DNA from 2 places in the Kineococcus deserti genome. Region 1 is predicted to be linked to the other one. Evidence: riboswitches for the same ligand, from Rfam matches in the RefSeq annotation. Region 1 holds a riboswitch; the other holds the start of a gene.
The links. Region 1 has a riboswitch for glycine ahead of gcvT (glycine cleavage system aminomethyltransferase GcvT). Riboswitches for the same ligand answer to the same signal wherever they lie in the genome.
Positions count from the first base shown of each region.

Region 2: linked by a shared signal. The riboswitch ahead of gcvP (aminomethyl-transferring glycine dehydrogenase) and the one ahead of gcvT (glycine cleavage system aminomethyltransferase GcvT) in region 1 are both predicted to bind glycine.

Region 1 is NZ_JBJLSI010000023.1:6,404-21,921, forward strand. It holds gene ACRYR2_RS16660 (sugar phosphate isomerase/epimerase family protein) at 1-779, opposite strand, end outside; gene ACRYR2_RS16665 (sugar phosphate isomerase/epimerase family protein) at 844-1,842, opposite strand; gene ACRYR2_RS16670 (Gfo/Idh/MocA family protein) at 1,856-3,073, opposite strand; gene ACRYR2_RS16675 (tautomerase family protein) at 3,290-3,679, shown strand; glycine riboswitch at 3,748-3,839, shown strand; glycine riboswitch at 3,841-3,943, shown strand; gene gcvT (glycine cleavage system aminomethyltransferase GcvT) at 3,989-5,104, shown strand; gene ACRYR2_RS16685 (L-serine ammonia-lyase) at 5,108-6,511, shown strand; gene ACRYR2_RS16690 (DMT family transporter) at 6,462-7,370, opposite strand; gene ACRYR2_RS16695 (TetR/AcrR family transcriptional regulator) at 7,430-8,023, shown strand; gene ACRYR2_RS16700 (sterol carrier family protein) at 8,123-8,515, shown strand; gene ACRYR2_RS16705 (hypothetical protein) at 8,512-8,862, shown strand; gene purF (amidophosphoribosyltransferase) at 8,875-10,431, shown strand; gene purM (phosphoribosylformylglycinamidine cyclo-ligase) at 10,428-11,516, shown strand; gene ACRYR2_RS16720 (DUF3073 domain-containing protein) at 11,604-11,858, opposite strand; gene xylB (xylulokinase) at 12,055-13,509, shown strand; gene ACRYR2_RS16730 (GGDEF domain-containing protein) at 13,502-14,374, opposite strand; gene ACRYR2_RS16735 (hypothetical protein) at 14,383-14,694, opposite strand; tRNA gene ACRYR2_RS16740 (tRNA-Phe) at 14,904-14,976, opposite strand; tRNA gene ACRYR2_RS16745 (tRNA-Asp) at 15,007-15,080, opposite strand; tRNA gene ACRYR2_RS16750 (tRNA-Glu) at 15,191-15,263, opposite strand; gene ACRYR2_RS16755 (DNA topoisomerase IB) at 15,407-15,518, opposite strand, start outside.
Region 2 is NZ_JBJLSI010000034.1:97-15,614, forward strand. It holds gene ACRYR2_RS20455 (SMI1/KNR4 family protein) at 55-735, opposite strand; gene ACRYR2_RS20460 (ParA family protein) at 877-1,638, opposite strand; glycine riboswitch at 1,710-1,807, shown strand; gene gcvP (aminomethyl-transferring glycine dehydrogenase) at 1,914-4,787, shown strand; gene ACRYR2_RS20470 (VanZ family protein) at 4,790-5,311, shown strand; gene ACRYR2_RS20475 (NfeD family protein) at 5,317-5,799, shown strand; gene ACRYR2_RS20480 (SPFH domain-containing protein) at 5,799-6,866, shown strand; gene ACRYR2_RS20485 (cytochrome c oxidase assembly protein) at 6,838-7,572, opposite strand; gene ACRYR2_RS20490 (DUF2243 domain-containing protein) at 7,569-8,009, opposite strand; gene ACRYR2_RS20495 (hypothetical protein) at 8,011-8,505, opposite strand; gene ACRYR2_RS20500 (MBL fold metallo-hydrolase) at 8,548-9,351, shown strand; gene ACRYR2_RS20505 (cryptochrome/photolyase family protein) at 9,428-10,942, shown strand; gene ACRYR2_RS20510 (dienelactone hydrolase family protein) at 11,030-11,593, shown strand; partial or broken gene ribA (GTP cyclohydrolase II) at 11,624-12,199, opposite strand; gene ACRYR2_RS20520 (SufE family protein) at 12,289-12,702, opposite strand; gene ACRYR2_RS20525 (sulfurtransferase) at 12,747-13,661, opposite strand; gene zapE (cell division protein ZapE) at 13,849-14,904, shown strand; gene ACRYR2_RS20535 (NUDIX hydrolase N-terminal domain-containing protein) at 14,914-15,518, opposite strand, start outside.

The DNA.
Region 1 (15,518 bases):
TCCACGATCGTGCGCTGGACGCCGAGCCCGGCCCACTCGTCGCCGGGTTCGGCGTCGTAGACGAGGCAGAACGGTCCGGTGTACCCGTTGTCCAGGACGGTCGAGACGCTGCGGCGGTAGTCCTCCTCGTCGACGGAGGAACCGTTCCAGTGCGCCTTGGCGTGGCAGGTCTCGGCGTAGCGGGTGACCGCGGCCAGCTCGGCGTACTTGCCCGGACCGGTCCAGTTCCCGAGGTCGACCAGCAGCCCGACGGCGCCGTCGAGGGGGTCCAGGATCGCCTCGACGTCGGCGGCGTCGGCGGTCACCCCGAGCCAGTTCTCGGTGACGAGGCGCACGTCGCCGGCGCGGGCGGCGATGCGGCCCAGGGCCTGCGAGCTCACCCGCTGGGCGTCCTCCGTGCGGGTCCTGCCGGCGACGACGCGCATCCGGCGGGCGCCGAGGGCCGCCGCGTCGTCGAGGTAGGAGGAGATCCAGGCCTCCTCGCGCGGGCCGTCCTGCGGGTGCGTCAGGTCGCCGTCGTCGACGAGCAGCGCGTCCAGGACGACGTCCGCCTCGGCCAGCGCGGCGCGCAGTTCGTCCAGGTAGCCGGCGTCGCGGTGGGGGAGGTGGAAGTGGCACAGCTGCACGGTGCGGTACCCGCGGGCGCGCAGTTCCCGGGGCAGTTCCAGCAGCGGCAGGCCGGTGGGGTCGCCCGTGGCGCCCGCGCGGAACCTCCCCAGGGTGCGGTCCAAGGACCAGGCGTGCACGGCGGCGGCCCGGGTGGTGTCGTCGGTGACCATGCCTCCAGCATGGCCGACGGGTGCCCGGCTCCGGGACCGGGCACCCTCCGACACCGGCGGGTGATCAGACGCCGGCGGACTCCGCGGCCTCCAGCAGCACGCCGGCGGCGACCTCGAGGCCCTCGACGCGGCCGAGCGAGACGTCCTCGTGCTCGATGTTGCAGGCCATGTCGGGGTCGACCTCGTGCAGGGCGCGCAGGAACTCGGCCCAGAACGCGGTGTCGTGGCCCTTGCCGAGGGCGACGAAGTCCCACGCGGAATCCTCCGGCCACTCGTTGACCCACTCGTCGCCGCCGAGGTTCGTGCGGTCCTCGCTCGGGTCGAGGCGGCGGAACCGGTTGTCCAGCACGCCGTAGACCGCGGCGGCGGGGTTGATCCGGACGTCCTTGGCGGCGGCGTGGAACACCAACGGCCCCAGGTCGCGCACGACGGCGACGGGGTCCATCTGCTGCCAGAACAGGTGCGAGGCGTCGAGTTCGACGCCGACGTTCGTGGCGCCGGTGCGCTCGACCAGCTCGCGGATCCCGGCCGGGTTGAACACCAGGTTCTGCGGGTGCAGTTCGAGGGCGACCTTCACGTCGTGGTCGCGGGCGAGCGCGTCGATCTCCTTCCAGAACGGGACCGCCACCGACCACTGGTGCTCCAGGACGTCGAGCGCGGCGGAGTTCCAGGCGTTGACGATCCAGTTCGGGCGGGTCGCGCCGGGCTCGCCGCCGGGCAGACCGGACATCGTCACGACGCGGTGCTCGCCGAGACGGTGGGCCAGCCGGATCGAGCGGCGCACGTCCTCGGCGTGCTCGTCGCCGATGGCCTCGTCCGGGTGCAGCGGGTTGCCGTTGCAGTTCAGGCCCGCGAGGGAGACGCCGGTGCCCTCGAAGGTCCCGAGGAAGTCGTCGCGTGCGGTGTCGCTGACGAGGATGTCGTCGAAGGTGGGGATGTGGACCGGCGGGAGGAACCCGCCGGAGTTCAGTTCGATCCCCGTCAGGCCGAGGCCGGCGATGACCTGCAGCGCCTCGGGCAGGGGACGGTCGTGCAGGATCGCGTTGTAGACGCCCAGTTTCACGGTCTTCTCCGGATCAGTCGACGGGAACGAGTTCGCCCTTGCCGTCGGCGGCCTTCGTGACCGCCTCCAGCACGCGCAGGTTGTGCAGGCCGTGGGCCAGCGGCGGCACCACGGGCAGCCCTCCGATCGGGGTTCCGACGCCCCCGGCGACCTCGTTGAGGAACGCCCGGCACTGGAAGGTGAAGAAGTCGGCCTGGCCGTGCCCGACGCTGGGGAAGTCCATCGGCAGCCCACCGGCGACGTAGGGGTGCCCGGGGCCGACGAGGACCTGCCGGTACCCGTTGATCACGCCGGGTGCCGTGGAGTCGGCGATGGTGAACTCGCCGGTCCGGTTCAGGTCGAACGCCCCGGCGCCGTTCTCGGTGAAGATCTCGAACCCCAGCCCGTTGGGCAGGCCGTGTGCGATGCGGGACACCGAGAAGGTGCCCGTGGCGCCGCCCGCGAAGGAGGCGGTGAACGTGACCAGGTCCTCGTTCTCGACGTCCTCGAACTCGGTGCCGACCTCGGCCATGGCGTGTCCGACGACCGCGCCGACGGGTTTCGGCCGGCGCGTGGTGACCTGTGAGAAGACGGTGCCGCGCACCGACTCCAAGGGGCCGCAGAAGAACTCGCCCAGGTCGACCAGGTGGCTGCCGATGTCGGCCAGGGCGCCGGAACCCGGCCCGCCCTTGTACCGCCAGCTGATCGGCGCGTCCGGGTTCGCCGCGTAGTCGCACCAGTAGTGCCCGTTGAAGTGGCGGACCGCGCCGAGGTGGCCGTTCAGGACCTGCTCGCGCAGGGCGTTGATCGCGGGGGAACGGCGGTAGGTGAAACCGACGGCGGCGACCTGGTCGGGACGGGCGGCGGCCGCGGCCACCATCGCCTCGGCGTCGGCGACCGAGGGGGCCAGCGGCTTCTCGCACAGCACGTGCTTGCCGGCGGCGAGCAGGCCCTCGACGACCTCGCGGTGCAGGTGGTTGGCGACGACGACGCTCACGGCGTCGATGTCGTCGGCCTCGGCGACCGCCTGCCACGACGTCTCGGGGCGGTCGTAGCCGTAGCGGGCCGCCGCGGCCGTCGCGAAGGGTTCGTGGGCGTCGGCGACGGCGACGAGGCGGACGGGGGGCAGGCCCTCGCCGTAGGGGCCACCGGTCAGCGTCGTGGCGGCGCGGTAGCCGGCGAGGTGGGCGCGGCCGGCCATGCCGGCCCCGATGACGGCGACCCCGAGGGGACGCGCAGGTGTGGCAGACATCGTCGTGAGCCTTCCGGGAAGGGCGGGTGGAGGAGTTCCGCGCCGTCGTCGGCGCGGCTTTCAAACCGGTTTGAAAGAGCACGGCAAGAATCGGTTCGAACGCCGCCGCTGTCAAGCCGCCCGAGGCCGTTGGTCGTGCGGGCGACGACGGGGGTTCCGTGCGCGGCCGCTCTCATGTCAGAATGACAGGACAAAGTTGTCGTCCTGGAGGTGCCCGTGCCCCTGCTCCGCTTCGACCTCGTCGCCGGCCGCAGCCCCGAGGAGCTGCGTGCCCTGCTCGACGCCGCCCACGACGCCGTCGTGGAGGCGTTCGAAGTCCCCGGTGGTGACCGCTACCAGGTCGTCCACCAGCACCCGCGCGGCGAGCTCGTCGTGCACGACACCGACCTCGGCATCGAGCGCACCGACGCCGTGGTGCTGCTGCAGATGACCAGCCGGCAGCGCAGCCGGGAGCAGAAGGAGGCGTTCTACCGCCTGCTCACCCGCAACCTCGAGAAGGAGTGCGGCATCGCCCCCAGCGACGTCGTCGTCTCCGTCGTGGAGAACTCCGACGCCGACTGGTCCTTCGGGCACGGCCGGGCCCAGTTCCTCACCGGGGAGCTGTAGCCGGTCCGCAGCTGGTCGGCGCGGCGGTCGTGTGTCACGCTTCTGCTCAGAACTGAACACACGGCCGCTGCGCCCCGGCGGGAGAGTCCCACCCCGCGCGGTGGGCACCGAAGGAGCAACCACCCCGGAACCTCTCAGGTCCACGTACCGCCGCGGGCAGGCCGCTCTGGAAAGCAGGACCCGAGGGGGTCCTCACCGACGGGGAAAGCCGTGCGGCACGACCAGTGCCGTCGGTGAAGCTCTCAGGTCCCGTGACAGAGGGGGTCCGGTACGCGACCGCGCCGTGCGGTCGTGACGAGAGGAGCCCCCTTGGCCACGACCGCCAGGACAGTCCCGACCGCCAGCCCGCTCGCAGCGGCCCACGCGGCACTCGGTGCGTCCTTCACCGACTTCGCCGGCTGGTCGATGCCGGTGCGCTACGCCTCCGACCTCGCCGAGCACCAGGCCGTCCGCTCCAGCGCCGGCGTCTTCGACCTGTCCCACATGGGGGAGATCCGCGTCACGGGACCGCAGGCCGCGCAGGCCCTCGACGCCGCCCTCGTCGGCCGGCCCTCGACCATGCCGATCGGCCGGGCCGCCTACGGCATGGTCGTCGACCACGCCGGCGGCATCGTCGACGACCTGGTCACCTACCGGCTCGGCGAGACCGAGTTCCTCGTCGTGGCCAACGCCGCCAACGTCGAACCCGTCGTCGTCGCGATCGCCGACCGCGCCCGCCCTCACGACGCCCACGTCGCCGACGAGACCGCCCGCTGGGCCCTCGTGGCCGTCCAGGGCCCGGCGTCGGTGGCAATCGTCGACCCGCTGGTCGACGCCGACCTCACCGCGCTCGGCTACTACCGCTGCACCCCGGCGGTGCTCGACGGTGTGGACGTGCTGGTGGCCCGCACCGGCTACACCGGTGAGGACGGCTTCGAGGTGTTCGCTCCCGTCGAGCAGGCCGAGCGGGTCTGGAACCTGCTGCTGGAAGCCGCCCGCGAGCACGGCGGGGTCCCCGCCGGGCTGGCCTGCCGCGACACCCTGCGGCTGGAGGCGGGCATGCCGCTGTACGGGCACGAACTGTCCCGCGAGGTCAGCCCCTACGCGGCCGGCCTGGGCCGGATCGTGAAGCTCGACAAGGAACCCGGTGCCGTCGGGCTCGAGGCCCTGCGACGGCTCTCGGAGGAACCGCCCACGCGGGTGCTGGTGGGACTGCGCGGCAGCGGCCGCCGGGCGCCGCGCGCCGGGTACGCCGTGCTGGCCGACGGGGCCGTCGTCGGGCAGGTCACCAGCGGGGCGCTGTCGCCCACCCTGGGGTACCCCGTCGCCATGGGGTACGTCGAGGCCGCGCACGCCGCTGCCGGCACGGCGCTCACCGTCGACGTGCGCGGAACCGAGCTGCCCGTCGAGGTCGTGCAGCTGCCGTTCTACCGTCGGGACCGCTGAACCGTGGCGCTGTCCGTGTTCGACATGTTCTCGATCGGCGTCGGCCCCTCCAGTTCGCACACCGTCGGCCCGATGCGGGCGGCGCTCGCGTTCGCCGAAGGGCTCGCCGCGGACGGCGCGCTGGACCGGGTCCGGGCGATCACGGTGGACCTCCACGGCTCGCTGGGGGCGACCGGCCGCGGGCACGGCAGCGACCGCGCGGTCGTGCTCGGCCTGCTGGGGGAGCGCCCCGAACTCCTCGACCCCGACGCCGTGACGGGTCTCCTGGACGAGGTCCGCGCGAGGCGCGAACTGCGCGTCCTGCGTCGGCACGCCGTCGCCTTCGACCTCGACGCCGACGTCCGGCTCGTCGGCCGCACCTCGCTGCCGGCGCACCCGAACGGCATGGTGTTCACGGCCCGCGACGCCGACGGCGCGGTGGTCGCCGAACGCACCTCGTACTCGGTCGGCGGGGGTTTCGTCCGCGACGACCCGCTCGACGCCGCCGAACCCGTCGCGGGTCCGGAGGAGGAGTTGCCGTTCGGTTTCCGCACCGCCGCGGAACTGCTGGAGAACTGCCGCCGGATCGGGCTGGGTGTGGCGGGACTGGTGCGCCGCAACGAGGAGAGCCGCCGCCCGGCCGCCGAGGTGGACGAGGGGTTGCTGCGGATCTTCGCCGCCATGGCCGCCTGCGTCGAGCGCGGGCTGGTCACCGACGGAACCCTTCCCGGCGGGCTGGGGGTGCGCCGCCGGGCTCCGCGGTTGCACCGCCAGCTCCTGCAGGAGGAGGGCAGCGCCGACGTCCTGCACGCCATGGACTGGGTGAGCCTGTTCGCCCTGGCCGTCAACGAGGAGAACGCCGCGGGCGGGCGTGTCGTCACCGCGCCCACCAACGGCGCGGCCGGCATCGTGCCCGCCGTCCTGCACTTCTACCGCCGTTTCGTCCCCGGCGCCGACGACGCCGGAACCGTCCGGTTCCTGCTCGCGGCCGGCGGGATCGGGATCGTCCTCAAGGAGACCGGGTCGATCTCCGGGGCCGAGGTCGGCTGCCAGGGCGAGGTCGGCTCGGCCAGCGCGATGGCTGCCGCCGGGCTGGCCGAGGTCCTCGGCGGAACTCCCGAGCAGGTGGAGAACGCGGCCGAGATCGCCGTCGAGCACCACCTCGGGCTGACCTGCGACCCCGTCGGCGGGCTCGTCCAGATCCCGTGCATCGAGCGCAACGCCGTGGGTGCCACGACCGCGATCCACGCGGCCCGCACCGCGATGCGCGGCGACGGCAGCCACGTCGTCAGCCTCGACACCGCGATCGCGACGATGCGGCAGACGGGGGCGCACATGCGCTCGGAGTACAAGGAGACCTCCCTCGGCGGCCTCGCGCTCACGGTCGTGGGGCGGCCCGCGGTGGGAGTGAACGTTCCGGAGTGCTGACCGCCTCGCGAGTCCCGGGCGTGTCCCGCAGCAGGACCACGGCCGCCGCGCTGACGAGCAGGCCGAGCAGGGTCGCGGCGCGCAGCGGCTGGCCGAACATCGCCGCGGCCCACAACGCCGTGGCCGCGGGGGTCAGGTACAGCAGGGTGCTGGCCCGGCCCGCCCCGTCCCGGGTGGTGACGAGGTGGTAGACGCCGTAGCTGGCGATCCCGGCGAGCGCCGCCCAGGCCACGGCGATCCGGAAACCCGCCGTCGCCGGCGGGGTGAGTCCGCCGGTGCCGGCGGCGACGGCGGTGAACAACCCCGCCGTGACGGTCGACTGGACGGCCAGCGTCGGCATCACCGGCAGCGCTGACCCCGACGACCAGCGTTGCTGCAGCAGGGTTCCGGCGGACAGCGACAGCATCGCCGCCGCGGGCAGGACCAGCGCCGCGACGGCCACCCCGGCACGCAGGTCGCCCAGGGCCGTCAGGGCGACGCCGGTGGTGCCCAGCGCGAGTCCGGCCAGGTGGGCGGGGCGCCAGCGGTGCCCGTCGAGCAGCGCGCCCGCGGCGAGCACCAGGGCCGGTTGCAGGGACGCGACCAGGGCCGACGTGCCCGCGGGGACGCCCGCGGCCGCGGCCCACACGACCCCGCCCAGGTACACGCCCTGGATCAGCAGGCCCAGCACGGCCTGACGGCCCCACTCGGGCCGGTCGAAGGTCCTGGCCGCCCGCAGCAGCCAGGGCAGCAGGAGCGCGGCGGTGGCCAGGCCCCGCCAGGCGAGCACGGTGTCGGGTCCGGCGTGCCGGGCCCCGAGTTCGGCGCCGATGAAGCCGGAGCTCCAGACGACGACCAGGACGACGCTGCGGACGGTCACGCGCCTCAGGTAACCATACCGGTCGGTATACTCGCAGTGCACCGATCGAGGAGGCCCCCGTGCTGACCGGACTCACGTCGCTCGACGCGACCACCCCGCCCGCGCTGCGGGCGGTGCTGGAACCGCTGCCGCCCCTGACCGCGGCGGGGACCCGGTTGCTCGAGGCCGCGGCGGACCTGTTCTACGAGCACGGCGTGCGCGCCGTGGGCGTCGACCTCATCGCCGAGACCGCCGGCACGACGAAGAAGACGCTCTACGACCGGTTCGGCTCCAAGGACGCCCTCGTCGCGCTGTACCTGCTGCGCCGGGCCCAGCGCTGGCGCGAGCACCTGCTGGCCCGGCTCGTCCGGCCCGACCCGCTGCTGGTCTTCGACGCGCTGCAGGAGTGGATGGGGACCCAGCGCCGCGGCTGCGCCTTCGTCAACGCCTACGCCGAGCTCGGCGACACCGACCACCCCGCCGTCGCCGTGGTCCGGGCGGAGAAGGCGTGGATGCGCGCGCTGTTCGACACCCTCACCGGCGATCCGGACCGGGGGGCGCACGTCCACCTGCTCTACGAGGGGACCCTCGTCGTCCTGACGGCCGGCGCCGACCCGTCGGCGTTCGACCGGGCTCGCCGCGCGGTCGCCCTCGCGCTCGGGCGACCGGGCTGAGACGCGTTCGAGCACGGGGTCACCGCGCGCCGCCACGGGCGGCGCGGCGGCGGGTGCCTCGCCGCGTCGGCCGCGCACGGCCGGTGCGACGATGACGAGGTGCCCCCTCGCCGTCGCACCGATCCCGCGCAGGGCCTGGCCGCCGTCCGGGCCGTGGAGGACACGCTCGCGCAGGGCGGGAAGCCCGCGCGGGCGGTGCTGGCCACGGCCGTGCGGTACTCCCTGGAGGAGCTCGCGGCCCGCCACCCCGGCGGCAGCGTCGAGGTCCGGGTCCCGCCCTTCGCCGCCGTGCAGGTCCTCGAGGGGCCCCGGCACACCCGGGGGACCCCGCCGGCCGTCGTCGAGATGGACGCGGCCACCTGGCTGGCGCTGGCCACCGGGACGCTGGAGTTCGAGCAGGCCCGGGCCGGCGGACGGGTGCAGGCCAGCGGCAACCGCGCCGACCTCGGGGACCTGCTGCCGGTCGTGCCACCGCGTACGGTTCTCCCGTGAGCGAGCAGTCCCGGCCCCCGTCCTCCGAGTCCCCGGCGCACCCCGGGCCGCAGGAGCAGGAGGAGCAGGACGTCACCGCGTTCGTGCAGGTCACCCGCCGCAAAGCGCCCAGGTTCCGGGCCTTCGCCGTGACCGGTCTGGTCGTCGCGTTCGTGGTCGCCGCGGTCGTCGCCCTGGTGACCCCGCCCAGCGCCGGGTACTCCCAGCAGGCCCTGTTCGGCTACCTCTTCTGCTCCCTCGGGCTGGTCGGTGTGCTGGCCGGCGCGGGCATCGCCGTGCTGGTGGACCGGCGCACCGGCACCCGTCCCGCGCCCCGCGCGCGGCGCGGCAAGCGTCGCGGGGTGTGACACACTCGGACCGTGGCCCGCGGTGACGGACGTCTGAACCACGACCTGCTCCCCGGCGAGAAGGGCCCCCAGGACGCTTGCGGCGTCTTCGGGGTCTGGGCGCCGGGTGAGGAAGTCTCCAAACTCACCTTCTACGGTCTCTACGCCCTGCAGCACCGTGGGCAGGAGGCCGCCGGCATCGCCGTCAGCAACGGCGAGCAGATCCTCGTCTTCAAGGACACCGGTCTGGTGTCCCAGGTCTTCGACGAGTCCGCGCTGGAGTCCCTGCAGGGGCACATCGCGGTCGGGCACGCCCGGTACTCCACGACCGGCGGCGGCGGCTGGCAGAACGCCCAGCCCACCCTCGGCGACACCGCCGGCGGCACGGTCGCGCTGGCGCACAACGGGAACCTGACCAACCAGTTCGCCCTGCGCGACATGCTGGCCGAGCGCTACCCCGAGCAGCCGCGGCCGGTGCTGCGCGGCCGGCCCTCGCCCAGCGAGATCGCCCGCGGCAACACCACCGACACCGCCATCCTCACGGCGCTGTTCGCCGGTGACCCCGACCGCACCCTCGAGGCCACGGCCGCCGAGGTCCTGCCGCACGTGCAGGGCGCCTTCTCGCTGGTCTTCATGGACGAGCACACCCTCTACGCCGCCCGCGACCCGCAGGGCATCCGCCCGCTGGTGCTGGGCCGGCTCGACCGCGGCTGGGTCGTGGCCTCCGAGACGCCCGCCCTCGACATCGTCGGCGCCAGCTTCGTGCGCGAGGTCGAGCCCGGTGAGCTCATCGCGATCGACGCCGACGGCCTGCGCAGCACCCGGTTCGCGCCGGCCAAGCCCAAGGGCTGCGTCTTCGAGTACGTCTACCTGGCCCGCCCGGACACCTCCATCAACGGCAAGGTCGTCCAGGAGTCGCGCGTGGAGATGGGCCGGACGCTGGCCCGTGAGCACCCCGTCGAGGCCGACCTCGTCATCCCGACCCCCGAGTCCGGGACGCCCGCGGCCATCGGCTACGCCGAGGAGTCCGGCATCCCCTACGGCCAGGGGATGGTCAAGAACTCCTACGTCGGCCGGACGTTCATCCAGCCCAGCCAGACGATCCGCCAGCTCGGCATCCGGCTCAAGCTCAACCCGCTCAAGCACGTGGTGGCGGGCAAGCGGCTGGTCGTCGTCGACGACTCGATCGTGCGCGGCAACACCCAGCGCGCGCTGATCCGCATGCTGCGCGAGGCCGGGGCCGCCGAGATCCACGTGCGGATCTCCTCCCCGCCGGTGAAGTGGCCGTGCTTCTACGGCATCGACTTCGCCACCCGCGCCGAGCTGATCGCCAACGGCCTGTCGATCGAGGACATCGCCCAGAGCATCGGGGCGGACTCCCTGGGCTACATCTCGGCCGAGGGCATGATCGCCGCGACCGAGCAGCCCGCCGAGCGGCTGTGCAGCGCGTGCTTCACCGGCGAGTACCCGGTGCCGCTGAACGACCTCGACCGGCTGGGGGAGCGGTCGATGGACAAGCCGCGCATCCCGATCACGCCGGTCTCCCGGCACGAGACCCACCAGAACGTCCAGCAGGGAGCACAGCAGTGAGCGGAACCACCTACGCCTCCGCGGGCGTCGACGTCGTCGCGGGGGACCGCGCCGTCGAGCTCATGAAGGCGTCCGTCGCCCGCACGCAGGGCCCGGAGGTGGTCGGTGGTTTCGGCGGGTTCGCCGGCCTGTACGACGTCTCGGCGCTGAAGGACTACCGCCGGCCGCTGCTGGCCACCAGCACCGACGGCGTCGGGACGAAGGTCGCGATCGCCCAGGCGCTCGACAAGCACGACACCATCGGTTCGGACCTGATCGGCATGGTCGTCGACGACATCGTCGTGGTCGGGGCCAAGCCGCTGTTCATGACCGACTACATCGCCTGCGGCCGGGTCGTGCCCGAACGGATGGCCGCGATCGTCGACGGCATCGCCCGCGCCTGCGCGGAGGCCGGGGTGGCCCTGGTCGGCGGCGAGACCGCCGAGCACCCGGGTCTGCTGGGCCCGGACGAGTACGACGTCGCCGGAGCCGTCACGGGAGTCGTCGAGGCCGACGAGCTGCTGGGCGCCGAACGGGTCGAGGTCGGCGACGTGCTCGTCGCGATGGCCTCCTCCGGGGTGCACTCCAACGGGTACTCCCTCGTGCGCCGCGTCTTCGCCGACGCCGGCTGGGGCTACGACCGGCACGTGGAGGAGTTCGGCCGCACCCTCGGCGAGGAGCTGCTGACCCCCACCCGCATCTACGCCCAGCCCGCGCTCGCGACGCTGGCCACCGGCGGGGTGCACGCGATGAGCCACGTCACCGGTGGCGGTCTGGCCGCGAACCTGGCCCGGTGCCTGCCCAGCCACGTCACCGCCGAGGTGGACCGCTCGACGTGGACGCCGGGGGCGGTGTTCAGCCTCGTGCGCGACCTGGGGAAGGTGCCCGCGGACGACCTCGAGCGCACGCTGAACCTGGGCGTGGGCATGCTGGCGGTCGTGCGGCCGGACAGCGTGGACGCCGTCGTGAGCACGATCGAGCAGGCCGGCATCCCGGCGTGGGTGTGCGGTGAGGTCCGGGAACGGACCGAGGCGGACGGCGCGAGCAACGGCAAGGGCATCGCAGGGGGCGTGACGCTGCTCCGGGGTCGCCACCAGGGTTGGTGAGCGGGTCCGGAGGGCGTCACGCCCCCTGCGATGCCTCGCGGTTGGTGCAGTGGTGCTGGTGCTGCACGACCTGGTTGTCGTGGCCCGTCAAGCCCGACGCTTGGACGACCACTCGTCCTCGTCGTCCGTTGCGGTGTACTTCGACCAGTCCTCGGAATCGTCCGAGTCGTCGTCTTCCACGTCAGACTCCGGCGCCTCCGGAGCGGTTGCGCGCTCCATCTGGCGGTACGGGTCGGGCCCGTGAAGCTCACGTTGCAGAGCGTTGTAGTCGGTCTCGGGGCTGAAGTACTTCAGCTGCCGAGCGACCTTCGTCTGCTTGGCCTTCTGACGGCCGCGCCCCATGGCGTCGACCCCCTCGCGCGTCGGCCGGGGCAGGCTGGGCGTGCCCCGGAGTAGCTGTCATCTCTCCGTGGGACCCAACGGTACATGTTCACGAGACGTTCCGGCATCCCGGTCGCCGGGGTCGCACCCCGGACGGAGCACGCCGACCCGTGACGGGGCCGCCGTGCGCGCCCCGGCCATGGTGTTGGCTGTGCCCATGACCAGCCCCATGACCAGCACAGGAGCCGGTGGGAAGCGTCCGGTCGTGGCCGGGATCGACTCCTCCACGCAGTCGTGCAAGGTGGTCGTCCGCGACGCCGAGTCGGGCGAGTTGCTGCGGATCGGCCGCGCCAGGCACCCCGACGGGACCGAGGTCGACCCCGCGCACTGGTGGCGGGCGCTGACCGAGGCCGTCGCCGACGCCGGCGGGCTCGAGGACGTCGACGCCCTGGCCGTGGGGGCCCAGCAGCACGGCTCGGTCCTGCTCGACGAGCACGGCGAGGTCGTCCGCCCGGCGCTGCTGTGGAACGACGGGCGCTCGGCGGCCGCCGCCGACGCGCTGACCGCCGAGCTGGGCGGGCCGAAGGCGTGGGCCCAGGAGGTCGGCAGCGTCCTGGTCGCCTCCCTGACCATCACCAAGCTGCGCTGGATCGCCGAGCACGAACCGGAGAACGCCGCCCGCACGGCCGCGGTGTGCCTGCCGCACGACTGGCTGACCCACCAGCTCGCCGGCGGGACGTCGACGGGCGCCCGGCTGGTCACCGACCGTGGCGACGCCAGCGGGACCGGCTACTGGTCGCCCGCCGACGGCGCCTACCGCACCGACCTGCTGCACAGGGCCTTCGGCGCGAGCCCGGCGCTGCCCGACGTCCTCGGCCCCGCCGAGGGGGCCGGCACCAGCGCGAGCTCGCTGACGCGGGGCGCGACCCTCGGGCCGGGAACGGGCGACAACATGGCCGCAGCCCTCGGGGTGGGAGCGCAGGTCGGTGACGTGGTCGTCTCGATCGGCACCTCCGGCGTCGTCAGCGTCGTCAGCGACATCCCCACCTGCGACCCCTCCGGGCTCGTCGCCGGCTTCGCCGACGCGACGGGCCGCTACCTGCCGCTGGTCTGCACGCTCAACGCCGCCCGCGTGCTCGACGCGGCCGCGCGCATGCTCGGCGTGGACCACTCCGAGCTGTCCCGGCTGGCGCTGTCGGCGCCCGCGGGCAGCGGCGGGCTGGTCCTGGTGCCCTACCTGGAAGGGGAACGGACGCCCGTCAGACCCGACGCGACGGGCGCGCTGCACGGTCTGACGCTGGCCACCTCGACCCCCGCGCACATCGCCCGGGCCACCGTCGAGGGACTCCTGTGCGGGCTGGCCGACGGCCTGGACGCCCTCGTCGCCCAGGGCGTCGAGATCGGCCGGGTCGTGCTGGTCGGCGGCGGCGCGCGGTCGGAGGCCGTGCGGCGCCTGGCCCCGGCGGTGCTGGCCCGTCCCGTCGTCGTGCCCGAGCCGGGGGAGTACGTGGCCGACGGGGCCGCCCGCCAGGCGGCCTGGGTGCTGGCCGGTGGGCAGAACCCGCCGGACTGGACGCTGAACGCGTCGCAGACGTTCGAGGCCGAGCCGACGCCGGCCGTGCGCGAGCGCTACGCGCAGGTGCGCGACCTCACGGCGGACCGCCTCAGGTGAGGGACTGCCGCGCGCCGCGTGCGTCCCGCACGTCGATGGTGCGGTGCGCGCGCTTGTCCGCGTACATCCGGGCGTCCGCCTCGGCCAGCACGGCCTCCGCGGGGCGGCTGAGGTCGTCGGCGGCCCAGCCCACCGACAGCCGCACGTCGACGCCCGTCAGGGCGTTCCGGACGCTGTGCCGCAGCCGCCGCGCGAGCTTCTCGACGTGCTCGGAGGGGACCGCGTCGACGAGCACGACGAACTCGTCACCGCCGAGCCGGGCGACGGTGTCGCTGGGACGCACCTCGGCCGCCAGCCGCCGGGCGACCTCGACGATGAGCGCGTCCCCGGCGCGGTGACCGAGGGCGTCGTTGACCTCCTTGAGGCCGTCGACGTCGCACAGCAGCACGAAGGTCCGCAGGGTCGGGTCGGTCTGCACCCGGGCGCGCGAGCGCTCCCAGCGGTCGGTCAGCAGCACCCGGTTGGGCAGGCCCGTCAACGCGTCGTGCGCGGCCCGGTGACCCAGCTCGCGCTCGATCGCGACGCGCCCGGAGACGTCCCACGCGGCGAGGACGAGGCGGTCCCCGGCCTGGGCGCGCGCGGCGACCTCCACACGCAGCGAGGGGCGGGCCAGCGGGCGCACGCGCAACGGGCCCAGGCGGGCACCGGGACGGCGCCCGGCCTCGCCCAGGGCGGCCCGGGCGCGCTCGCGGTCACCGGCCACGAGCAGGTCCAGGACGTCACGGCCGGGCAGGTGCTGGGCGTTGACCACGACCAGCCGCTCGACGTCGGGGGAGGCCCACAGGACCGTCGTGCCGGACAGCAGGACGGTGGCCGGGGCACCGGCCGCGAGGGAGCGCCAGTCCGGTCGCCTCCCGTCGTCCACGGGAACGGTCAGGAGCCGGACCGGCGGGCCAGCGCGTCGCCGACCCCGGCCAGCACCGCGGCGGCGGCCGTCGTGGTCAGCACCGCCGGCCACGGGCCGAGCCGCTTGGACAGGGGGTGGGACAGGCCCACCAGGGCCACGGTGCCGGCGGTCAGAGCGGCGGCCAGGCCGGGCGCACCCCCGGCCCAGCGCGGGAGGGCGGCGGTCAGGCCCGCGGCGAGGGCCACCCCGGCGAGCCTGCGGTCGCCCGTGCGCCGGCCGACGGCGTAACCCCCCAGGACGGCGGGACCGATGAGGGCTGGGCTCGGGATCGCGGGCACGGCAGGAGGCTAACGCCGGAGGTGCCTGCGGGACCGGTGGGCCCGCGGACGTCGGCTCGACGTGGGCGGGTCGTCCCGGGGCGCGCCGGGCGGAGGTGGGGGCACGTCACCCGCGGTGGACGGTCCGACGGGAGGAGTGGTCCGGCGTCCGGGAACGACGAAGGCCCCGACGCTGCTGCGTCGAGGCCTTCGTCGAAGTTCGTTCCAGGTGGCCAGGAGCGGGGTCGAACCGCTGACCTTCCGATTTTCAGTCGGACGCTCTACCAACTGAGCTACCTGGCCGTGCCGGGCCGGTTGAACCGGCACGACGAGCGACCCCGACGGGACTCGAACCCGCGACCTCCGCCGTGACAGGGCGGCGCGCTAACCAACTGCGCTACGGGGCCTCAAAGAGGCCTTGTCTTGCTTGTGTTGCTCGGCCTTGCTTGCGAGAAGAACTCTACCCGATCCTCGGCGGTGGTCGTGACCACCTCCTCGGACCCGGTGGTCCGCTGCGTACCCCCAACGGGATTCGAACCCGTGCTACCGCCTTGAAAGGGCGGCGTCCTAGGCCACTAGACGATGAGGGCGTGGCACCGACGGCTCACGCCGAAGGCTCGACCAGCATAGGGGACGGCCGCCGGTGCTGCCGTCCACGGGGAGCGGACCGTTGACGCGTCGGGCCGGACCTACCGGCTCGACGCGTCAACGGTCCCCCCTCCGGCCCCGCACCTCAGGCGGCCGGCTGGTCGGTGCCCGGGACCGAGAGCCGCTTAGAGGCCAGGCGAGGAGTGCGCCCCCGGGCGATCGAGCGCACCACCGCGTCGGGATCGGTGTGCAGCAGG
Region 2 (15,518 bases), on a different contig from region 1:
CCCCCCCCCCCCCCCCCCCCCCCCCCCGGGTTCGGTGCGTTCCGAGGGTGGTTCCTAGTCCAGCAGCTCGGCGCGGGGCAGGGCCTGCAGGGCGAAGGGGTCGGTGACCCAGTCGTGGGTGTCGGGCAGCCAGATGACGGCCGCCAGCAGCGAGTCCGCCCAGGTGCTCAGCAGGTCGTGCAGGTCGACGCGCCAGCCGTGCTGGTAGCTCTCGCCGTCCTCGGTCAGGACCAGCTGCTCGACGACGGCGCGGCTGGAGCCGAGCCGGACGGCCAGGAGTTCCTCGTCACGGGCGAACACCGGCAGCAACGCGGGCGGCGAGGCCAGTCCCGGGCCTCGTCCCGTCGCACGGCGCACGGCCTCCTCCAGCGTCAGCGGAACCCAGCCGCCGGGTCCGACCGTGGGTGCGCTGACGCGGAAGGCGGTGCGGACCGGGTCCACGCCGTCCACCGTCCGCCACCAGGCGCGAGCCCCGCGCGGGACCAGCAGACCCATCTGACGTTCGACCGCGTCCAGCCGCGCGTCGTCGACACCGGGCCGCAGCCGGGAGGCGATGTCGGCGCCGGAACGGGTCCACTGGGTCCGCAGCCGCTCGACGACCGCGACGATGCGGTCGGCGTCCGGATCGGGGGCCGGAACCCGCACGGGGGCGGGGGTCTGGACGGCCGGCGGGGCGGTGGTGCGGGCGGCGCGCACGACGCGGGGGCGTTCGACCGGGGTGTTGGACGACGTCATGGAACCTCCTTGGACCCGCAGGGCTCGCGGGGGCGCGGGACGGAACCGAGGGTTTCGATACCGGGCACACGCAGTGACTCGACCGTAAGTGCTCGACGATCTTCCCGCACGTCGGACGTCCCAGCTCCCCGCCCGGTTCCCTCAGGAGGTGAGCAGAACCCGGTCCAGCACCGCGTCGAACTGTCCCGCAAGCGTTCTGGCCGGCCGGGTCCGCAACGAGTGCAACGGCACGCCGGCGCCCTGCGACTGCGGCACCGCCACCCGGTCCGGCAGGGGTTCCAGCACCAGGTCGCCGAACAGCGCCTGCAGTTCCTCGTAGCGGAAGCGCTGCTCGCCCGAGCGGTGCACGAACCGGTTGACGACGATGCCCACGACCCGTGGCGCCGAGCGCAGGCTGCGCACCTCGCGCACCGTGCGGTCGACGGCGGCGACCGAGAACCGGCTGGCGTCCGAGACGACCAGCACCGCGTCGGCCGCCCTCCACGCCGAGCGGGTCAGCCCGTTCAGCGACGGTGGGGTGTCCAGCAGCGCGAGTTCGTGCTCGTCGACCTTGCCCAGCGCGCGCCGCAGCGCCTTCAGCGCCTCCTCGCCGGTGTCCGGGGTGTCCAGCCCGGCCGACGACGCCGACCCGGTGAGGACGTCGAGCATCCCCGGGTGGTCGTCCACCCAGCCGCTGGGCGCGACGGCCTCCTCGGCGACCCGGCGCTTGGGGGTGCGCAGGACGGCGGAGACGTCGTGGTCGCGCTGGGCGGTGACGTCCAGGCCGGACGTGGCGTCCGCCTGGGGGTCGAGGTCGACGACGAGAGTGCTGGTTCCACGGGCCAGTGCGGCGGACGCGAGCCCGAGGACGACGGAGGTCTTGCCCACCCCACCCTTGGCACTGCAGACGGCGAGGGTGATCACGGCGACAACCTACCGTCGGCCAGCCCGTACAGTGGGCACCAGCAGTTCCACCAGCAGTTCCACCAGGCCGTTCACCTCGCGTGGGAGAGATCCCGGACCGCACCAGGACCGGGGCGCCGAAGGGGCAACATCCCCGGAACCTCTCAGGCGGAAGGACCACACGAGGCAGGCCGCTCTGGAGCACACCCGGCCCGGGTGCGTGACAGACGGGGAGGTCCCGCCCGCAGTTCCAGCGACCTCCGGAGAGTCCCTTGACCTCGCCGTCCGTGCCGTCCGTGCCGTCCGCGCCCACCGCCGACCTTCCCGGCGTCACCCCCGACCCGGCGCCCGTCCCGTTCAGCGCCCGGCACATCGGGCCCGACCCCTCCGCCGTCGAGCGCATGCTGGCCGTCGTCGGCCTGTCCTCCCTCGACGACCTGGTCGACCGGGCCGTCCCGGCCGGGATCCGCGACGGCGTCCTGGACCTGCCCGGAGCGCTCGACGAGACGTCGGTGACCGCCGCCCTGCGGGCGCTGGCGGCGAAGAACCGCGTCGTGCCCTCGATGATCGGCCTGGGCTACGTCGGCACCCGCACCCCGGCCGTCGTGCGCCGCAACGTGCTGGAGGACCCGGCCTGGTACACGGCCTACACGCCGTACCAGCCGGAGATCTCCCAGGGCCGGCTGGAGGCCCTGCTGAACTTCCAGACCGCCGTCACCGACCTCACCGGCCTGGACGTCGCCAACGCCTCGCTGCTGGACGAGGGCACCGCGGCCGCCGAGGCCATGACGCTGGCGCGGCGCACGTCCAAGGCGCCGGCGGGTGCCGTGTTCGCGGTCGACGCCGACGTGCTGCCGCAGACGCTGGCCGTCCTGCGCACCCGCGCCGTCCCGCTCGGCATCGAGCTCGTGACGGTCGACCTCGACGCGCCCGAGCCGCTGGCGGCCGTCGGGAACGTCTTCGGGGTGCTCCTGCAGTACCCCGGGACCTCCGGCAAGGTCCGCGACCTCGCCCCGGTGGTGGCCGCCGCGCACGCCCGCGGGGCGATCGCCGTCGTGGCCGCCGACCTGCTGGCCCTGACGCTGGTGCAGGCACCGGGCGAGTTCGGCGCCGACGTCGCCGTGGGCTCCAGCCAGCGGTTCGGGGTCCCGATGGGCGCCGGCGGCCCGCACGCGGCGTACCTGGCCGTCCGCAAGGGACTGGAACGCTCGCTGCCGGGCCGGCTGGTCGGGGTCTCGGTCGACGCCGACGGCAACCCCGCCTACCGCCTGGCGCTGCAGACCCGCGAACAGCACATCCGCCGTGACCGGGCGACCTCCAACATCTGCACCGCGCAGGTGCTGCTCGCGGTGATGGCCGGCTGCTACGCCGTCTTCCACGGCCCCGACGGTCTGCGGGCCATCGCCTCCCAGGTGGCCCGCCGGGCCGCGGCGCTGGCCGCCGCGCTGCGCGCCGGGGGAGTGCAGGTTGTCCACGACGAGTTCTTCGACACGGTGCTGACCCGGGTCCCGGGCCGGGCCCGCGCCGTCGTCGACGCGGCGCTGGCCGCCGGGGTGAACCTGCGGTTCGTCGACGCCGACCACGTCGGCCTCACGGTCGACGAGACCACCACGCCCGCGCACGTCGCCGCCGCCCTGACCGGGTTCGGGCTCGCGCCGGCGCAGGAGACCGCCGCCCCCGCGCTGCCGGCCGCCCTGCGCCGCACCTCGCAGTTCCTCACGCACCCGGTGTTCTCGACGCACCGGTCCGAGACGGCGATGCTGCGCTACCTGGCCCGGCTGTCCGAGGCCGACTACGCGCTGGACCGCGGGATGATCCCGCTGGGTTCGTGCACCATGAAGCTGAACGCGACCACGGAACTGGAGCCGATCTCCTGGCCCGAGTTCGCCGACCTGCACCCCTACGCCCCGGCCGACCAGCTCGCCGGAACGGCCGAACTCGTGGCCGACCTCGAACGCTGGCTGGCCGAGGTCACCGGCTACGACGCGGTCTCCCTGCAGCCCAACGCCGGATCGCAGGGGGAGTTCGCCGGGCTGCTGGCCATCCGCGCCCACCACCTCGCCAACGGCGACGCTCGGCGGACGGTCTGCCTCATCCCGAGCTCGGCGCACGGCACCAACGCCGCCAGCGCCGTCATGGCCGGGTTGAAGGTCGTGGTGGTGGCCTGCGACGAGGCCGGCAACGTCGACCTGGCCGACCTGCGCGCCAAGGTCGCCCAGCACGCCGACGACCTCGCCGCCCTCATGGTCACCTACCCCTCCACCCACGGGGTGTACGAGGAGTCGATCCGCGAGGTCTGCGCGCTCGTGCACGACGCGGGCGGGCAGGTCTACGTCGACGGGGCCAACCTCAACGCGCTCGTCGGGCTGGCCCGGCCCGGCCGGTTCGGCGCCGACGTCTCGCACTTGAACCTGCACAAGACGTTCTGCATCCCGCACGGCGGCGGGGGCCCGGGCGTGGGGCCCGTCGCGGTGCGCTCGCACCTGGCGCCGTTCCTGCCCTCCACCTCGCCACAGGCCCAGCAGGACGGTCAGGGCGTCGGCATGGTGTCCGCCGCACCGTTCGGGTCGGCCGGGATCCTGCCCATCCCGTGGGCGTACCTGCGGCTCATGGGGCCGGACGGGCTGCGCGCGGCGACGGTGCAGGCCGTGCTGAGCGCGAACTACGTCGCCGCGCGGCTGGAGAAGGCGTTCCCGGTGCTGTACCGCGGCCCGGGTGGCCTCGTCGCCCACGAGTGCATCCTCGACCTGCGGCCGATGACCAAGGCGACGGGCGTGACCGTCGACGACGTGGCCAAGCGGCTCATCGACCACGGCTTCCACGCCCCGACCATGTCGTTCCCGGTCGCCGGAACCCTCATGGTCGAACCGACCGAGAGCGAGGACCTGGCCGAACTGGACCGGTTCTGCGACGCGATGCTCGCCATCGCCGCCGAGGTCCAGGACGTCGCCGAGGGCCGCTGGGCCGTCGCGGACTCCCCGCTGCGGCACGCCCCGCACACCGCGGCCTGCCTGGTGGGGGAGTGGAACCACCCGTACTCGCGGGCCGAGGCGGTCTACCCCGGCGGGATGGACCCGCGGCGCAAGTACTGGCCGCCGGTGCGCCGCATCGACGGGGCGGCCGGGGACCGCAACCTCGTCTGCTCCTGCCCGCCGCTGGAGGAGTACTGACCGTGGGGGCGGTCCCCACCTTCCTCGTCGAGCACGCCGAGCTGGTGCCGCTGGCGCTGGTGCTCGTCGTGGCCGGTTGCGCCGCACTGGCTCTGCTGGTGCGGCGCCGACGGACGGCCGGCTGGCTGCTCGCCCTGACGCTGGTGCCGGTGCTGGTCCTGACGCTGGCCCCGGACGACCGGGGCCGGCGCGCGGACGGCGCGGCCTGGTGCGAGGTGGGGTTCAGCGTGCCGACGCCGGGCAGCGTGGAGCTGCTGGCGAACGTCGCGCTCTTCGTCCCGCCGGCGGTGTTCGCGGTGCTGCTCGTGCGCCGTCCGGTCCTCGTGGCGCTGGGCGGATCGGCGTCGTCGGTGGTGGTGGAGGCGGTCCAGGCGGCGGCGCCGGCGCTGGGCCGGTCCTGCACCACCGACGACTGGGCGATGAACACGCTGGGCACGCTCGTCGGGGTCGTGGTGGGCGTGCTCGTGGCGGGCAGGGTCGGGGCGGCTGTGCGGCGGCTGGGTAGGATCCCCGCCAGGGGGTGATCACCATGGATTTCCTGGAGGCGTTGCTCGACCGCAGCTGGCTGCTGTGGCTGGCCTCGGCCCTGGTGCTGGGAATCCTCGAGATCACCGCCATCGACCTCGTCTTCGCCATGCTCGCCGGCGGAGCCCTCGCGGGGGCGCTCGCCGACGCCCTCGGGCTCGGTTTCGTCGGGCAGGTCCTGGTGGCCGCCGCCGTGGCGGGTCTGCTGATCGGCACGATCCGCCCCGTCCTGCTGCGCCGGTTGCACATGCCCCCCGCGGGGACGACGAACGCCGCGGCGCTGGTCGGCCGGCCGGCGCTGGTGCTGGCCGAGGTCAGCGCCCGCGGCGGGCTGGTCAAGCTCGTCGGCGAGACCTGGTCGGCGCGCTCGGCGCCGGGCACGAGCTACACCGAGGGCGAGGACGTCGTGGTCCTCGCCATCGACGGGGCCACCGCGGTGGTCGGGCAACCCGTCACCCCCGCCCAGCTGCCCGAGGAGAGAACCTGATGGACACCGTCGTGACCCTGGTCGTGCTGGTCCTCGTCATCCTGTTCGTGGTGACGGTGATCATCCGCACGATCCGGATCGTGCCGCAGGCCACGGCCGTCATCGTCGAGCGGCTCGGGCGGTACTCGCGGACGCTGGACGCGGGACTGCACTTCCTCGTCCCCTTCATCGACAAGGTGCGCGCCAACGTCGACCTGCGCGAGCAGGTCGTCTCCTTCCCGCCGCAGCCGGTCATCACCTCCGACAACCTCGTCGTCAGCATCGACACCGTCATCTACTACCAGCCGACCGACCCGAAGTCGGCCACGTACGAGATCGCGAACTACATCCAGGGCATCGAGCAGCTCACCGTCACCACGCTGCGCAACGTCATCGGCTCGCTCGACCTCGAGCAGACGCTGACCAGCCGCGACCAGATCAACGGTCAGCTGCGCGGGGTGCTCGACGAGGCCACCGGCCGGTGGGGCATCCGCGTCAACCGCGTCGAGCTCAAGGCCATCGACCCGCCCGCCAGCGTGCAGGACTCGATGGAGAAGCAGATGCGCGCCGAACGCGACCGGCGCGCGGCGATCCTGAACGCCGAGGGGCTGAAGCAGTCGCAGATCCTCACCGCCGAGGGCGAGAAGCAGTCGTCCATCCTGCGCGCCGAGGGCTCGGCCCAGGCCGCGATCCTGCGCTCGCAGGGTGAGGCCAAGGCCATCACCCAGGTGTTCGATGCGATCCACCGCGGCAACCCCGATCCGAAGCTGCTGGCCTACCAGTACCTGCAGACGCTGCCGCAGATCGCCCGCGGGGACGCGAACAAGGTGTGGATCGTGCCGAGCGAGCTGAACGACGCGCTGAAGGGTTTCGGTGCGATGTTCACCGCCCACGGTGCGGATCCCTCGGGATCCGACGGCGCGGCCCCGCGGCCGCGGGACGAGGCGCCGGAGACCGGTTTCGAGGAGGTCGTCCTGGAGGACCCGGGCGAGGCGCTGAAGCGGGCCCGCGAGGAGGCCGCCGGCGCCAGCCGCGTCGCCGAGGGCGCCACCCGCGACGTCAGCGGGGACGCCCGTCCGCAGGGTTGAGCTGCTGCAGGGCGACGGGTCCGCGCGCCGGTCGCGGTGCGCTGCGCCGGTACCAGCGGGCGAACAGGGCCACGGCGGTGGCGATCTCCACGACGTCGCCGCCGTAGTACAGCAGTTGCGCCGCCGTGCCCTCACCGGCGGCGTACAGCAGTTTGGCCACGACGCCGTGCACGGCGAACACGAACAGCAGGGCCAGCGAGCAGGGCAGGATCCCCGGTCGGCGCGGCACGGGGTCAGGGCCGACGAGGACGGCCGAGAACAGGTAGCCGGCCAGCACCATGTGCACCGTGAGGGGCCCGTGCCAGCCGTGCGGCAACGGGGCGAGGTAGTACAGGCACAATCCGCCGGCCTCCAGGGCCGTGGCCAGCGGCAACCACGTCACCGTCCGCGCCCACCGGCTGTGCAGCACGGCCACCACACCGGCACGAGCCGGGCCCGTGACGGTGCGCAGGACCAGGCTGACCGGTGCGGACAACGCCAGCAGCAACGGCGCCGCCATCGTCACCAGCAGGTGCACGGCGGTCTCCTCGAGCGCGCTGCGGACGGGCAGCAACCCCGCGGCCGCGACCGCGACCACCGCCCCGACGGCCGCCGCCGACCGCGACACTGGCCAGCGGTCCCCCCGCCGGTGCAGGCGCTGCTCCGCCCCGAGGTAGCCGGCGAGCAGCGCGCCCGCGGCGCTCAGCAGCAACCAGCCGGGGATCACGACGTCCGGGCCTCCCGCCGCCTCGCCCGCAGCAGCAACACCGTCCCGGCGACCAGCCCGGCCACGGCCGCGAGGTTCCAGGCCAGGTCGTAGGGCAGCAGCTCGACGCCGTAGCGGATCTGGTGCAGACCGAACACCTTGTGGTGCACCAGCCCGTCGTACAGCTGGAAACCGCCCCAGCCCAGCAGCGCGCCGCCGACCACCCGCGGCCGTGAGGACGCGCGCCGTCGCTGCAGGTCGGCGAACATGAACAGTCCCGCGACGATCGCCAGCCAGCTGAAGGCGTGGAACCAGCCGTCCGAGACCAGCCCGGCCGTCGACGTCCCCCGGTCGTAGAAGTGGTGCCAGTGCAGGATCTGGTGGAACACCGCCTCGTCGACGAACCCCGCGACCCCGATGCCGACGAGGACGCCCGCCAGCAGGGACCGGCCGCGCACCTCAGCGGCCCAGGACGTCGGTGACGGCCCCGCGCCGCAGGCGTTCCAGCTCCGCGCTCTGCCGGTCCGCGCGCTGGACGAGTTCCTCCAGGGCGTCGGCGTCCAGCCGGCTGTCGGTGCGCGCCAGTTCACGCAGGGTGCGCCACAGCGCCCCCTTGCCCTCCACCCCCAGCACCAGGGCCTCCAGCTCGACGACCGTGCGCAGCGGCGAGCTGCGGACCAGGCGGCCGTTCGGCTTGAGCGCGCCGACCGCCTCGGCCGCCCGGCCCGCGACCTGCATCCACGGTTGCCGCGCGATCCCCAGGACGCCCATCCAGCGCAGCAGTGCCCGGCGGTCCTCGGCGACCTCGGCGTGCAACCGGCTCAGCGCCTCCCCGACCTCGGTGCCGCGGTGGGCGCGGGCCGAGCGCGCGAACCGGGCCTTGCCCGCGGTCGCGCCGGCCAGGTGGTCGTTGAGGTAGACCGTCAGGTAGTGCTCTCGCTGGTGATCGTCCACGCTGGACGAGTACCCGGCTGCCTCGACGGGTAACCCCACGGTGTGGACCACCCGCAGAAGCTGTCGCTGACCTTCGTCGGCACCGCCACCGTCCTGCTGCGCTGGGGCGGGCTGACGCTGCTGACCGACCCCAACTTCCTGCACCGCGGGCAGTACGCCTGGCTGGGCAAGGGACTGGTGTCCCGCCGCCTGACCGACCCGGCGCTGCAGGTCGGTGACCTGCCGCCGCTGTCGGGGGTGCTGCTCTCGCACCTGCACGGCGACCACTTCGACCGCGTCGCCCGCCGCGGCCTGGACCGCAGCGTCCCGGTGCTCACGACCCCGCACGCCCAGCGGCGGCTGGCCGGGCTGCACGGCTTCCGCGACGTGACGGGGCTGCGGACCTGGGAGACGCGGACGCTGGCCTCGGACGGTGACGAGGTGCGGGTGACCGCGGCGCCGGGACGGCACGCGCCGGGGGTGGTGCAGGCGCTGCTGCCGCCGGTGATGGGCAGCGTGCTGGAGTTCGGTCCCGTCGGTGGCCCCGTGCAGCGCCGCGTGTACGTCTCGGGGGACACGCTCAACGTGCCCGAGCTGCGCGAGATCCCCGTGCGGTTCCCCGACCTGGACCTGGCCGTCCTGCACCTGGGCGGGACGACCCTGCCGGGCGGGATCGTCGTCACGATGGACGGCGTGCAGGGTGCGGACCTGGTGGAGCTCGTGCGTCCGCGCACCGCCGTGCCCGTGCACTTCGACGACTACGAGGTGTTCAGGTCGCCGCTGGCCGACTTCACGGCGGAGGTGCAGCGGCGGGGACTGTCCGACGTCGTGCGGTGCGTGGCCCGGGGGGAGACCGCCGAGTTCTGAGGAGCGCCGTGCCCGAGGTGCCGGGACGGGCCGGTGCCGGGATGGTGGAGGTGTGCCGAAACACGCCGACCACGACGTGGACGTCGTCGCCCAGGACCTGCCCGAACGTTCCCCGGACGCGCGGCGGTGGCTGTTCGCCGACCAGCTCGGCCCGCACTTCCTCGACGCGCCGGAGCAGCCGGTGCTGCTCGTCGAGTCCAAGGAGGTGTTCCGGCGCGGACGGTTCCACCGGCGCAAGGCGCACCTGATCCTGTCCGCGCTGCGGCACCGGGCGGCCGAGCTGGGCGACCAGGCGGTGTTCGTGAAGACGGGCACCTACCGGCAGGGGCTGGCCGAGTGCGGGGAACCGGTCAGCGTGTGCGATCCGACGTCGTACGTGGCGCGGCGGTTCGTGCGCCGGCTGCCCGACGTGCAGGTGCTGGCCTCCAGGGGTTTCGTCGTCTCCGAACGGCAGTTCGCGCAGTGGGCGCAGCGGCGCGACGGCAGGCGGCTGCTCATGGAGGACTTCTACCGCGACGTCCGCCGGTACCACCGACTGCTGATGGACGGTGACCGTCCGGTCGGGGGCACGTGGAACTACGACCAGGACAACCGCCAGGGACCACCGAAGCAGGCCTCGCTGGACGTGCGGGAACCGCACTGGCCCACCGAGGACGAGATCGACGAGGAGGTCCGCGCCGACCTGGACCGGTGGGCGAAGGACGACGGCTTCGAGTTCACCGGCACCGACGGCCCGCGCCGGTTCGCCGTCACCCGCGCCGAGGCGCTCAGCGGCCTGCGGCGGTTCCTGTCCGAACGGCTGGAGCAGTTCGGCGTCTACGAGGACGCGATGCTGTCGCAGGACCCGTGGATGGCGCACTCGCTGTTGTCGGTGCCGCAGAACCTGGGGTTGCTCGACCCCCTCGAGGTCGCCCGGCGCGCCGAGGAGCACGGTCGCCGGCACCGGCTGCGGCTGGCCTCGGTCGAGGGTTTCATCCGCCAGGTGGTGGGGTGGCGGTCCTACACCTGGCACCTGTACTGGCACCTGGGGGAGGACTACAAGCGCCGCAACGCGTTGCGGGCGCAGCAGACGGTCCCGTCCTGGTTCGCCGACCTGGACGCCGACGCCGTCGAGGCGAACTGCCTGCGGCACGTGCTGTCCGGGGTGCGCGACGAGGGGTGGACCCACCACATCCCGCGGCTCATGGTGCTGGGGAACTGGGGCCTGCAGCACGGCTACCAGCCGGCCGAGCTCGCCGACTGGTTCTGGCGCAACTTCGTCGACGGCTACGACTGGGTCATGACGGCGAACGTCGTGGGCATGTCGCAGCACGCCGACCACGGCGTGCTGGCCACGAAGCCGTACGCAGCCGGTGGGGCCTACATCGACCGGATGAGCGACTTCTGCGGCGGCTGTCGCTACGACCCGAAGGTGCGGGTGGGCGAGAACGCCTGCCCGTTCACGGCGGGTTACTGGAACTTCCTCGCCGGCCACCGGGAGGACCTGGCGGGCAACCGGCGGATGACGCAGGCCCTGAGGGGTCTGGACCGGCTGCGCGACCTCGACGGCGTGCTGCACCAGGAGGCGGAGAGAGGAACTGGGGCACCGTGACCGACGAGACGCGCGCGTCCGAGCGGCTGAGCCGCCCGGACGGCCGCCGGGTGGCGGTCGGGCTGACCCTCACGGCGTGATCGCCGGGTGACCGAGGTCGTCCTCCTCCACCACGCGCAGGGCCTGACGGCGGGCGTCCGGTCGCTGGCGGACCGGATCCGCGACGCCGGGTACACCGTGCACGTGCCCGACCTGTTCGAGGGCGCGACGTTCGACACCCTCGCCGACGGCGTGGCCTTCGCCCGCCAGACCGGCTTCGAGGAGGTGGCGGCCCGCGGCGTGGAGGCGGTGTCCGCGCTCGACGGGGACCTGGTGCTCGTCGGCATCTCGCTGGGCGCCGTGCCGGCCGAGGGCATCGCCGTCACCCGTCCCGGTGTCAGCGGTGTCGTCCTGGTCAGCGGGGTCGTCCCGGTCGGGGCGCTGGACCAGCCGTGGCCGCCGGACGTCGCACTGCAGGTGCACACGCGAGCGGACGACCCCGACGGGGACCTCGAGCCCGCCCGCGAACTCGTGGCCGGGCTCGAGGCCGCCGAACTGTTCGTGTACGAGGGCGAGGCGCACCCGTTCGTCGACGACAGCCTGCCCACCTACGACGAGGCGGCGACCGGGCTCCTGGTGGAGCGGGTGCTGGAGTTCCTGGCGGACCACTGACGGTGCTGCCCTCCGACGTCCTCGCCGGGCTCAGCTCACGCCCGGCAACCGGTGGCCCATCCGGTCGCGCTTGGTCCGCAGGTACCGCAGGTTGTCCAGCGTCTGCGCGACCGGCAGGTCCCGCCGGCGCAGCACGGGGATGCCGTGCGCGACCAGGGCCTCGACCTTGACCGGGTTGTGCGTCATGAGCTCGACGTCGCGGACGCCGAGGTCGCGCAGCACCGCCGCGGCACCGGTGTAGTCGCGCGAGTCGACGGGCAGGCCGAGGTCGAGGTTGGCCTCGACGGTGTCGCGGCCCTGCTCCTGCAGCGCGTAGGCGGCGATCTTCTCGGCCAGCCCGATCCCACGGCCCTCCTGCCCCCGCAGGTACAGCACCACACCGCGCCCCTCGGCCGTGATGGCGTCCAGGGCGGCGTGCAGCTGGGGACCGCAGTCGCAGCGCAACGACCCCAGCACGTCGCCGGTCAGGCACTCGGAGTGCAGCCGCACGAGCACGTCGTGCCCGTCGCCGAGGTCACCGGTGATCAGCGCGAGGTGTTCCACGCCGTCGGCCTGGCGGTAGGCGACGGCGCGGAACGTCCCGAACGTGGTCGGCAGCCGGGCCTGCGACACCCGCGTCACCGGCAGGGCGGGGTGCACGTCCACCGACCGCTGGTCGAGCTCGTACGTGTCCGTCACCAGTCCCGTCCTCCCGCTCAGGCCGCGGTCGCGACGCGCACCTGGCGCTTCACCCGGGCCAGCATCCCGGTCATGCCCCGCATCCGCAGCGGGCTCACGGCCTGCTCCAGCCCGAGCCGGGAGCAGACGTCGGCCGGCAACCCCAGGACCACGTCGGCGGGCAGCCCGTCCAGCCCCTCCTGCAGGACACCGGCGAAACCACGCGTCGTGGGGGCCTCCGGCGGCGCGGACACGTGCAGGTGCACCGCGTTCGCGTCGTCGACCTCGGCGTTGATGAACACCGGCGACTGGCACTCGTCGACGCGTTCCATCTTCTCCAGGTGCCCCTCGAACTCGGCCGGCAGCGGCCGCAGCCCCTGGCTGAACTCCAGCAGCAGCTGCAGGCGCTCGCGTTCGGGCAGGGCCCGGAAGTCCTCGACGATCTCCGCCATGGCGGGCGGCAGGCCCGCGGTCGGGTCGTCGCTCAGCTCGGACGTCACTTGCGTGCCCCCTCCACGGAACCCTTGTCCGGGCCCTTGACGATCGGGACCCGCACGGTGTTGCCCCACTCGGTCCAGGACCCGTCGTAGTTGCGGACCTTGCCGAACCCGAGCAGCTCGGACAGCACGAACCACGTGTGGCTGGAGCGTTCCCCGATGCGGCAGTAGGCGATGACGTCGTCCTCGGGGGACAGGCCCTTCTCCTGCTGGTAGATGGCCTCCAGCTCCTCGCGGGACTTGAAGGTGCCGTCCTCGGCCGCCGCGCGCGCCCACGGCACGCTGTCGGCGCCGGGGATGTGGCCGCCGCGGACGGTGCCCTCCTCGGGGTAGTCCGGCATGTGCGTGCGCTCACCGGTGTACTCCTGCGGGGAGCGCACGTCGACGAGCTTGCCGCCGTCCGCCGCGATGTGCTCCAGCACGTCCTCCTTGAACGCGCGGATCGCGCCGTCCTGCCGCTGCACGACCGGGTACTGCGTGGCCGGGCGGGCGGTGACCTCGGTGGTGGTCTCGCGGCCCTCGGCGATCCACTTGGCGCGGCCGCCGTCGAGCAGGCGCACGTCGGGGTGGCCGAAGAGGGTGAAGACCCACAGGGCGTACGCGGCCCACCAGTTGTTCTTGTCGCCGTAGATCACGACGGTGTCCTCGCGGGAGATGCCCTTGGCCGACATGAGGGCCGCGAAGCCCTCGCCGTCGACGTAGTCGCGCGTCACCGGGTCGTTGAGCTCGGTGTGCCAGTCCACCTTGACCGAGCCGGGCACGTGGCCGGTGTCCCACAGCAGCACGTCCTCGTCGCTCTCCACCACGACCAGCCCCGGTTCACCGAGGTGCTCGGCGAGCCAGCCGGTCGTGACCAGCTTCTCCGGGTGCGCGTAGGCGGCGAGTTTGGCGTCGGGGTCGAACGGCGTGCTCACGGTGGTTCCTCCAACGGTCGTCGTGCACGTCCTGCGGGGCGGCAACACCAGGACCGCGCGATCCGTTCCCGCCGTCCCGCGTGACCGTCCCGCGCGGCCGTCGCAGCGGCCGTCCGCGATCCTGCCAGACCCCTCCGGCGGATCCACCCCCCGATCACTACTGTTGACCAGCGTGACCAGCCCGCAGATGCGCCCCGGCGCCGACCTGGACTCCCTGGCCGACCGCAACCCGCGGGTGCCGCCGGAACAGCTGGTCGCCGAGCTCGTCCCCCCGCCGCGCTTCGCCGACGTGCGCTTCGGCACCTACGTCCCCGCCCCCGAGCACCCCTCGCAGGCCGAGGCCGTCGCCGGCATGAGCGCCTTCGGCGAGCGGGTCCTCACCGGGGGCGGCGCCTCCAGGGGCGGCCTGGGCGGGCTGTTCAAGCGCAAGAGCGCCCCCGCCGGCCCACCCGGGATCTACCTCGACGGCGGCTTCGGCGTCGGCAAGACCCACCTGCTGTCCTCGCTGTACCACCAGGTCGTCACCGAGGGCGGGCGCACGGCCGCGTACGGCACGTTCGTGGAGTACACCAACCTCGTGGGCGCGCTGGGCTTCCGGCCCGCCGTCGACGCCCTCGCCCCGCACGCCCTGGTCTGCATCGACGAGTTCGAGCTCGACGACCCCGGCGACACCGTCCTGATGTCGCGCCTCATGCGCGAGCTCGTCGACCGCGGGGTCAGGCTGGCGGCCACGTCGAACACGCTGCCCGGATCGCTGGGGGAGGGCCGCTTCGCCGCGCAGGACTTCCAGCGCGAGATCCAGGCCCTGGCCGGGCAGTTCGCCGTCCAGCGCGTCGACGGCGAGGACTACCGGCACCGCGGGCTGCCCGCCGCGCCGGACCCGCTGGCCGACGAGGACGTCGAACGCGTCGCCGCCGGCCGCCAGGGCGCCACCTTCGACGACTTCCCCACCGTCCTGGCGCACCTGGCGCAGGTGCACCCCAGCCGCTACGGCGCCATGGTCGGCTCGACCAGCGCGGTGTGCCTGCGCGGCGTCAGCACCGTCTCGGACCAGATGGTGGGTCTGCGCCTGGTCGTCCTGGCCGACCGCCTCTACGACCGCGACATCCCGGTCGTGGCCTCCGGGGTGCCGTTCGACGCCGTCTTCACCGACGAACTGCTGCACGGCGGGTACCGCAAGAAGTACCTGCGCGCCGTGTCGCGGCTCTCAGCGCTCGCGCGCGACGGGGCCGCGCTCGCCTGAGCCGGGGCGTCAGTCCCACTCCGTGGGCAGCGTCGGGTCCCGGTGGTGGGCCAGCAGCCGCTCCAGCTCCCACCGGTTGATCCGCCGCTGCGACAGCTCCGGCAGCTCCTCCAGCCCGAACCAGCCGACGTCCAGCGTCTCCAGCTCGCTGTGCGCCACCCGCTCGCCCGTCAGGCGGCACAGGAAGTACAGGTGGAACACGCTGACCGGCATCGGCGGCTGCTTGCCGCGGACGTCGCGCTCCCAGACCCCGACGACCTTGACCACCTCGACGGGGTAGCCGGTCTCCTCCAGCACCTCCCGGACGGCGGCCTCACCGGGCCGGTCGCCGGGGTCGGCCCAGCCGCCGGGCAGCGACCACAGGCCGTCGCTGCGTTCGCGCAGCAGCAGCAGGCGTTCCTGCTCGTCGACCACCCCGGCCCGCACGTCGACCTTCGGCGTGGCGTACCCGGAGTCGGCGTCCAGGACGGCCCGCAGCACCTCCCGCGGTGTCGTCGAGACCGCCGCCAGCAGGTCGGCCGCGAGCTCGCTCAGCTCGCGGTACCGGGCGGTGTCGTAGTCCTTGGCCGGATCGCCGACGGAGTACGCCAGTCCGTCCTGGGCCAGCGCCGCGA